3 regions of the Clostridium neuense genome follow, and region 3 is predicted to be linked to each of the others. Evidence: riboswitches for the same ligand, from Rfam matches in the RefSeq annotation. Region 3 holds a riboswitch; each other region holds the start of a gene.

The links. Region 3 has a riboswitch for S-adenosylmethionine ahead of ACJDT4_RS22325 (methionine ABC transporter ATP-binding protein). Riboswitches for the same ligand answer to the same signal wherever they lie in the genome.
Region 1: another riboswitch for S-adenosylmethionine. It lies ahead of ACJDT4_RS08430 (trans-sulfuration enzyme family protein); the one in region 3 lies ahead of ACJDT4_RS22325 (methionine ABC transporter ATP-binding protein).
Region 2: another riboswitch for S-adenosylmethionine. It lies ahead of ACJDT4_RS08220 (YbaK/EbsC family protein); the one in region 3 lies ahead of ACJDT4_RS22325 (methionine ABC transporter ATP-binding protein).

Annotation. Positions count from the first base shown of each region.
Region 1 is NZ_JBJIAA010000006.1:106,606-109,892, forward strand. It holds gene ACJDT4_RS08425 (ABC transporter substrate-binding protein) at 1-845, opposite strand, end outside; SAM riboswitch class I at 984-1,089, opposite strand; SAM riboswitch class I at 1,269-1,370, shown strand; gene ACJDT4_RS08430 (trans-sulfuration enzyme family protein) at 1,460-2,611, shown strand; gene ACJDT4_RS08435 (O-acetylhomoserine aminocarboxypropyltransferase/cysteine synthase family protein) at 2,805-3,287, opposite strand, start outside.
Region 2 is NZ_JBJIAA010000006.1:64,860-68,146, reverse strand. It holds gene ACJDT4_RS08225 (M20 family metallopeptidase) at 1-1,076, opposite strand, end outside; gene ACJDT4_RS08220 (YbaK/EbsC family protein) at 1,109-1,573, opposite strand; SAM riboswitch class I at 1,664-1,770, opposite strand; gene ACJDT4_RS08215 (DUF1836 domain-containing protein) at 1,840-2,415, opposite strand; gene trhA (PAQR family membrane homeostasis protein TrhA) at 2,641-3,282, shown strand.
Region 3 is NZ_JBJIAA010000027.1:10,817-14,103, forward strand. It holds gene ACJDT4_RS22320 (methionine ABC transporter permease) at 1-223, opposite strand, end outside; gene ACJDT4_RS22325 (methionine ABC transporter ATP-binding protein) at 192-1,250, opposite strand; SAM riboswitch class I at 1,354-1,462, opposite strand; gene ACJDT4_RS22330 (EamA family transporter) at 1,651-2,073, opposite strand; gene ACJDT4_RS22335 (aminotransferase-like domain-containing protein) at 2,095-3,287, opposite strand, start outside.

The DNA.
Region 1 (3,287 bases), on a different contig from region 3:
TATGCAACTCTGCCTTCGCCATATGGCTTAATATCTAAGTTTTTATTTGATTTTTGTATTTTACTTATATCTGCTGGTTGAACTACAAGAGCATTTAATTCTCCCTTTTGAAGTGCCAACTGAGCAGTATTTGCATCTTCAATTATTCTATATACAACATTCTTAATCTTAGGTTTGCCTAGGAAATAATTATCATTTGCTACAAGCTTTACATATTGTCCTGCCTTATATTCTGCTAACTTATATGGACCAGTTCCAACCGGCTTAGCATTTTTAGAACTTTTTTCTATATTTGCTTCGCCATCATAAATATGCTTAGGCATTATAAATATATCTCCAAGAAGCTCCATTGCTGCTGAACTTATTGCAGGTAGTGTAAATTTAACAGTATAATCATCAACTTTTTCAACCTTAACTGGTTTGCCATCAAATATTAACTGGCTATACGCCCATCCCCCATTTGACTCTTTAAGCATTTGATCATATGTAAACACAACATCATCTGCTGTAAATGGCTTTCCATCACTCCACTTTACATTTTTTCTAAGCTTTGCAGTATAACTTAAATGATCAGCAGAAGGAGTCATGCTTTCAGCTAAGAAATATTGCACTTTATCAGCATTATACATATATAATGGTGAATACAATGCCTTTATTTCTGTAAGTCCATATCTATCACTTGTAGTAATTACATTAACTGAATTTCCTGGATCACCATCAATACCATAAGTAAAGGTATCAGGTTTCGCTTGTGATGTGTTATTGTTACCTGTTCCACAGCCGCTTAATATGGTAGTTGCAACAAGTAGTGCTGAAATAACAGCAGTAACTTTTTTTAATTTCATATGTAGTCCCCCTCTAAAAAACTTTTATATATTTATTAAACATTATATTTCATATCTGTTTAGTATGAATTATTGCATGAAAAATCCTCTTTTTAAAAAGAGGATCTTTATACAAATTTAAATTTATACCATTTTATCCTCTTATCTCTCAAAACTAATTTGCAGGAATTAACACCGTACATTCAAACAAAATGTTGGTTGTTGGGCTTCACAGGGCCAGTCCCTCCGCCTCTCTTGATAAGATTTTAATATTTTATATCAATTCATAGTAATCCGATATGAAATATTGATTTATTTCATGAGTAAATTATATCATGCTTTTTAATTATGTCAATATTATTCTAGTCAAAAATTGTATTGACATAGTTAATATTAAATTATATAATAACTTCAATAAATCATGTTCGACAATTTAATACTAATTTCTTATCGAGAGTGATGGAGGGACTGGCCCAATGAAATCCGGCAGCATCCTTAATTTTAGGAATGTGCTAAATCCTGCAGGATTATCCTGAAAGATAAGATAAGTTTAAAAAACTGTTTTTTATCTTATACGATAGGAAACAGTTTTTTAATACATTTTTCAAATCAGATTAAAAATCGGAGGAAATTTTATGAAATCAGATTGTAGAAACTTTGAGACAAAAGCAGTCCATGGAAGCAGTAATTTTGAAACTAGAACAGGTGCAATAAGCTACCCAATATATCAAAGTGCAACCTTTAGACATGAAGGCTTAAACCACGGCACAGGATATGATTATTCGAGACTTCAGAATCCAACAAGAGAAGAATTAGAAAAAACAGTTGCCTTACTTGAAAATGGCAAGGAATGCTTAGCATATACCTCTGGTATGGCCGCTATATCAGGCCTCTTGACAATTTTCAAAAGTGGAGAGCATTTAATAGTGTCAGATGATTTATATGGAGGAACCTATAGAATATTTGAACAGATATATAAAGACTACGGGATTGAAGTTACTTATACAGATACAACTATCATTGAAAACATAAAAAAAAGCCTTAAAGCAAATACAAAAGCAATCTATCTTGAAACTCCAACAAATCCACTTATGAAAATAGCAGATATAAAAAAAGTTTCAGAAATAACAAAAAAGAACAATCTTTTGCTTATGGTAGATAATACTTTCATGACACCATATTACCAAAAACCGCTTAACCTAGGTGCGGATATTGTTATTCATAGTGGTACAAAATTCCTTGGTGGACATAATGATACTCTATCTGGCTTTATTATTGTGAACGATGAAGATTTAGTCCAAAAACTTAGATTTATTCAAGTTTCTACTGGCGCATCTCTTCCTCCCTTTGACAGCTGGCTTATATTAAGAGGTATAAAAACTCTATCCGTAAGGCTTGATAAGCAGCAGGAAAATGCTATAAAGATAGCAAATTTTCTTAAAACTCAAAACAAAGTAAAAAAAGTGCTTTATCCTGGACTTAAAGAACATACTGGATATGAAATTTTGACCAACCAAGCTACTGGTTTTGGATCCATGATATCTTTTTATGTAGATAGCAAAGCTACCGTTGAGAAGATACTAAAAGAAGTAAAAATAATCATTTTTGCAGAAAGTCTTGGTGGAGTAGAAAGCTTAATAACCTACCCTGATACACAAACCCATGCAGATATGCCTCATGAAGTTAAAGCAAAACTTGGAGTAACAGACAAACTTTTAAGACTTTCAGTAGGAATTGAAAATGTAGATGATTTAATAAGTGACTTAAAAAATGCTTTAAGTGATTAAAAAATATTTTTCAAAAATATAATATAAAAACTCAGGGGCTGTAAATAAACTAATTCTAATTGCAGTCCCTGAGTTTTATATCTTATACATTTTCTAATACAATTTAATATTTTCAAATCATTAATTATATCATCGTCAATGTCAATAAATTTAATTAAAAGTTTATTTAATTTTTTAAAATACTGCTACTTCATCAAGCTTTCTCAAGAGCTTGATTTAAGTCCCAAATTAAATCATCAGCATCTTCAACACCTATTGAAAGTCTTATCATATCTGGAGTAACTCCAGCTGCTTTTTGTTCTTCTGCATTAAGTTCTGCATGTGTTGTACTTGAAGGATGTATTACAAGTGATTTTGCATCTGCAACATTTGCAAGAAGTGAGAATAATTTAACGCTATTTATAAAATTCTTTCCTGCTTCAAGTCCTCCCTTTATTCCAAATGTGAATATAGAACCAGCTCCTTTAGGTAAATACTTCTTAGCAAGTTCTTTATATTGGCTGCTTTCAAGTTCAGGATAATTAACCCATGCAACCTTTGGATGGTTACTTAAGAATTCTACTACCTTCCTTGTATTTTCTACATGTTTTTGAACTCTAAGTGAAAGTGATTCTAAGCCTTGTAAGAAATAAAATGCACTTTGAGGACTAAGTGTTGCTCCTGTATTTCTAAGAAG
Region 2 (3,287 bases), on a different contig from region 3:
ATAGCAGCATCACAAAATTCTATTGTATGTGGAGCTAAATTGCTATTGCCTATTTTTAAGTATGGCTGTATTGTAGGAGTAACATAGCTTACGTTCCCGGCATCTGTAGATCCAAGTCCATATCCAAGTGAAGTATCCATATCTATACCAATCAATTTTGCATTTTCAGCAAAGAGCATGTCAAAAGTTCTATTTATTAGAAAATCATCAATTTGATTCTGAAAAAAGGAGGTTTTTAATTTTGTGCCTGTAATTAAAGCGGCACCTTTAGCAATATTTATTACCTTTTGTGTGGTTTCATTACAGGATTTTCTGGTTTCGGCCCTAATAAAAAATTTGGCTTTTGCATATTCAGGAACTATATTTGGAGCATCACCGCCATTTGTTATTATTCCATGGATTTTTATATCATCTGTTAAATGCTGTCTTAAAGCATTTATTCCATTAAAAAGCTCAATTACTGCATTTAGAGCGTTTATTCCTTCTTCAGGTGCAGCGGCAGCATGAGCAGATTTACCAAAAAATTCGAAATCTATTGGATCTAAAGCAAGACATTTACCTGTTACAGAGTTTTTATTCCATGGATGAACTATAAGACATGCATCCACATTCTTAAATACATCATTTTTAACAAATGTTGCCTTTGCACTTCCGTTTATACCACCTTCTTCAGCAGGGGTTCCAAAAGCTACTATTTCACCACCAATCTCATCAATTAAATTTGAAATGGCAACGGCAGCAGCTACACTTGCGGTTCCTATTATGTTGTGACCGCAGGCATGACCTATTTTTGGTAGAGCATCATATTCTACAAGAAAACCTATTGTTGGACCAGGTTTTAATGATTTTTTTCTTCCAATAAAAGATGTAGGATGACCAAAAAGTGATTTATCCAGTGAAAATCCTTCCTTAGATAAAATAGTAGATAGGAGCTTTGAAGCAAAATATTCTTCATTACCTATTTGTGGATTTGCGTGGATGTCATGACTTGTGCTTATGTAAAAGTCTTGTTTTTGGTCGATATCATCTATTAATTGTTTCTGTAGGGCATTTATATTTTTAAAATTTATACTCATATAAGATTCTCCTTCTTTGTTAAAATATAATGCTATAATTTACAAACATCAATCCAGGTGGCATTAGTTAGATTTTTTATATCATTTGGCGAAATTTTTAAAGCTGTATTTTGGGAACCAGCTGCCGGATATACATATTCAAAATCCTTTATTAAAATATCAAGGTAGATATCCATAGTTGTTTTGAGACCAAAAGGACAGACACCACCAACAGGATGACCAGTTATTTCATAAACTTCATCGTGATTAAGCATTTTTGCTTTAGTTTTAAAAAATTCTCTGTATTTTCTGTTGTCAACCTTAGCATCGCCGCGGGTGACAATTAGAATAGGGGTATTATCCTTTAATTTGAAAGCAAGAGTTTTTGCTACGAGTTCAGGTTCAATATGAAGTGTTTTAGCAGCAAGTTCAACAGTGGCACCACTATCTTTAAGTTCAAAAATGGGGTCTTTTAATCCTCTTTCAGTAAAAAAGTTATGTACGCTTTCTAAGCTCATTATAGTCACCTTCCTTAAAAAAAATAAAATCTCCTTCATAATAATAAGAAGAAGATTTTTTTAAATTAAAAATTCAAATATAAAATTTTCTCCTTATCTTTCAGAATATTCTGTGGAATTAGCACCATATATGCAAATGAGGCATATTGGTTGCTGAGATTTCATCGGGCCATTCCCTCAATCTCTCTTGATAAGGTTATTTAATTGTGGATATTCGATTAATACTTAAAGTTTATACATATGTAAAGAAAATGTCAATATTAATATTATTTAGAATCACTAAAGCAATTATCAATAATTTTTTCAGCAAGTCTTTTTTGAAGATTTGCATTTAAGATAAGTTCAAGCACTAGCAAAAGAAGCTTTTCATTATCATTAAAGTTTTTGCTATTGCTTTTTATTGCTTCGAACATATCATCTAAGTTCATTTTAAAGCTTTTGGATGATTTTTTTTGAAGCTCTAGGAAAATATTATATATCTCTGTGTAATCTATATTATTCTTTTCCTTTTCATATATAAAGTTCATTAGTTTCCCAATGTCATTTATAGATAGAGTTTGTTTGAGATGATAAATCCATATAAGAACCATCATGTGCTCTTTACTATACTTTTTTTTATTTGGAGAAGGTACCACTTTGTCCTTAACATAATTATTTATCATTGTTTTGGATAAAATTATATCGTCCTTATTCCTTTTGAAGTCTGAAAGTTTACTATCCATAAAAGAGGTTACCTGATCCATATATAAATCTATATCTGGAATTTCATAATCTTTAATTTCATTATAGTTTATTATTTCATAGGCCAATTTTTCAATTTTATCATATATAGTGTTATTCATATTATCACCCACTACAGTATATAGCATTAATTACTATGTTTCAATATATAAATATATTTTTATCATTTTTTTAGATATTCGAATATAATTCGCCTAGGCAGCAAAATATAAACATAGAAAATAAAATTTAGATGTTGAAATAAATCAGTAAACATCTTATCATATTATTATAGTATAACATAGTTTTCAAAACTACATAATACAATATAAGAGGTGAAAAGTATAATGCTAAAATTAAAAGATCCAGTTAGTGGATTAACACATTTATTTGCTGCATTGCTATCTGTTGCTGCACTTACATTTATGGTTCATCAGTCTGTTATTACTGGTAATAATGTAAGCCTAGTTTCTTCAATAATATTTGGAGCAAGTTTGATTTTCTTGTATTCAGCAAGTGCTTCATACCACCTTATAAATATTTCTAAAAGATTAACAGCAGTACTTAGAAGAATAGATCATATGATGATATTTGTTCTTATAGCGGGAACATATACTCCTGTGTGCCTTATAACTTTAAGCGGAAAAACCGGGAAAATGCTTTTTATAGGCATTTGGGCAATAGCAATCTTGGGAATACTTTTTAAAGCTTTTTGGTTTAATGCTCCAAGGTGGCTGTATACTCTGTTTTATATAGCTATGGGGTGGATAATTGTGTTCGCGTTTTCACCCATAAGCAGATCTATGGCAGTGCCAGGTATAGTACTTATGGTAGCTGGTGGGATTGTGTATAGCCTTGGAGGAATTGTATATGCTTTAAAGTGGCCTATAAAGAATGCAAGATATTTTGGATTTCATGAGATATTTCATTTGTTTGTTATAGCAGGTAGTATGCTTCATTTTTTTATGATATACAAATATGTTCTGTAACAATT
Region 3 (3,287 bases):
AACGAAATGCATTTATTATTTTGCCAACTATACTGTAAATTACCTTATTCTCCAATATACCTTTAGGACGTGTCACTACAAGAATTACCCCAACAGGTATTCCAATAACTGCAGAAATAATTCCTGATATAGCTACCATTATTAATGTTTCCTTAAGTGCTGCTATCATATCTGGAAAAAGTTCTACTACATTAGGCATAATCGTGTTCAAAAGACTCTCCATGCTTTATCACCTCCACATATATGTTGTTTTCACCTAAATATTCAATAGCTCTATTAACTCCTTCACTAAAACCACTAAATTTAAGAATAAGATTTCCTACAGGTATACCTTGTATTATTTCAATATTTCCAGAGATTATATTTGCATCCACCTTGAATTTTTTTGAAATTTGTGAAATAAAAGCTTTTTCAGCATTTGAACCCACAAAAGATAACCTTGCTACTATATCATTTTCTGAAAATTGACTATCAAATTCTTTACTTTCAATAAGCTCATATACCTTATCATAATGAAATACTGTAGCCATAAATTTTTTAGTCATCTTTGCTTTAGGATTAGTAAATATTTGCACTATATCTCCCTTCTCAACGATCTCCCCTTCTTCCATTACAATCACTCTCTCGCAAATATCTTTAACAACATCCATTTGGTGCGTAATAATAACTATTGTAAGCCCAAGCTTTTCATTAATTTCCTTGATTAGCTTTAATATAGATTGAGTAGTTTCAGGGTCTAAAGCAGAAGTAGCTTCATCACATAAAAGAACCTGTGGATCATTAGCAAGCGCTCTAGCAATAGCAACTCTTTGCTTTTGACCGCCGCTAAGCTGTGATGGATAAGTTAAAGCCTTTTCCTTCAAGCCCACTAATTCTAAAAGACTATTTACCTTTTCAGCTATATCATTTTTGCTTAACCCCTTACCTTTAAGTGGATAGGCTACATTCTCAAATACATTTCTTCTAGCCATTAAATTAAAATGTTGAAAAATCATTCCTATTTTTTCTCTTATTTTCCTTAAATCCTTTGGTGATAACCTTGTCAAATCCTTATTATCAACTATAACCTCTCCACTGGTAGGCTTTTCAAGCAAATTTATACACCTTACAAGGGTACTTTTGCCAGCACCACTGTATCCAATAATACCTAAAACCTCTCCATTTTTTACTTCTAAACTTATATCTTTAAGAGCATGTACCTTTTTATCTCCATCCTCATAAACCTTTGTTATATTTTTTAGTTCTATCACAATAATCCCCCTTCCTAAAATTTATAATAAAAAAATCCCCTTCGCAAAAGAAGAGGATAATAGTAATAAAAAAACCCATGGAAGGGTCTATTATTAATACCTTCCCTCATCTTTCAGAATTAATCTGCAGGATTTAGCACCTTGCATGCAAATGAAACATGCTGGTTGCTGAAACGTCATCGGGCCAGCCCCTCAGTTTCTCTCGATAAGGATTTTATTCAATTTTGTTATACACACTATACAAAAAAAGATTTTCAGTGTCAAATACAATAAATTTAAATTTCTGATTTTTTGTTATATATTTTTATCAATACATAATTATTGTACGTTTACACAAACATATATTTACTAAATCAAACACTATTTTTTAATAATTATGCATAATTCCTACTAATATAATCTATTTTCTATTTATTAATATTAAACCAATAATGCAGAAAGCTGCTCCTATTATTTTATTAATTCCAAATCCCTCTTTATAAAATATAATTCCTATTGGTATAAGTACAATTGCAAGAATTATATTCGCCACTAAAGAACCTACGCTAATATCCCACCCAGCTCTATATGCCATTAAAAATCCAAATTCCAATCCAACTATTGAAATTCCCAAAACTACACTTGTCCAATTTAAATCTTTAAAGGAACCAAAAATTCCTTTGCCATGTTTATCAAAAATTAATGCTATTAATGAAAAAATAGCCGAAGTAAAATATGTTATAACTAATGCAGAAAAAGGATTGGCCTTCTCTGGTATTAGCTTTTGACATATGTGATAAAACACGTTTGATAACACTATAAGTACAATTGAAAAAACATACATAAAATTTCCTCCTTAAAATAATCAAATTAGCTTTCTAACAATTTCTGAAAGTTTCTTTATTCCTATATGCATTTCACTATATGATGCATAGGAATAAGATATTCTTATATTACTATTTTTATGAAAATCATATATGTAGCCTGGGTTAATAAGAATGCCCTGCTTCCAGGACAAATTGAAAAGCTTGTTTACATCTATTTTGACCTTCAGCTTTAACCATATATAAAATCCACCCTTAGGCACATTCCATTCTGCTAGATCATAAAAATACTCATGAAGTAGATTTATAGTAAAGTCCCTTCTACTTTTAAGTTCATATCTAAGCTTCTCAATATATTTTTCATATAGTCCACTTGAAATCCATTCAGCCGCAGCATATTGAGAAAGTGAACTGGCTCCATAATCCGTTTGCATTTTAACATCTCCGAGTCTATCTATAACTGCTTCAGGTCCAATGACCCACCCAACCCTCATACCTGCAGAAAGACATTTTGACATTGTTCCTATATAAAGCACAATTCCATTTCTATCCTTAGATTTTAAAGTTTGTGGAGGCTTTTTATCAAACCACAACTCCCTATAAGCATCATCTTCAATTATTGGAAGCCTTTCTTTTGTGCATATTTTAATAAGTTCATTTCTTCTATTTTCACTCATTACTATACCCGTAGGATTTTGAAAAGTTGGTATAGTATATAAAATTGGTGTTTCTTTATTTATGTTTTTTAATATTTCTCTTATCTCTATACCATGCATATCCATAGATATTCCTTTTAGCTTCATACCTGCAGATTCAAAAACATTAATTGACTTGATGTATGATGGTTTTTCTACTAATACATCATCTCCAGGCTTAAGTATGCTCATGGAAATAAGCTGAAGTGCTTGAAGTGATCCTGAAACAATTAAAATAGAGGATGGTGAAGCATTAATTCCAAACTTTTTCACATAATTACTTATTATTTTTCTGAGCTCAAGTGAACCTTTAGTTCTTTCGTATCCCAGCGAACTTATATCATCTGCTACCTTTGAAAGTACAGTTTTCATTGCATTTTTAGGAAAAAGCTCTGGTGAAAGTTCACCTGTACTGAGCCTAATAATATTATCTTCATACTCAAGTTTATTTATCATTTGAATAGTAGATAAATTGGGTTCATATACACCACTTTTTATATACTTTTCCCAATTTGGAGCTTTACCTGAAGCTAATACAG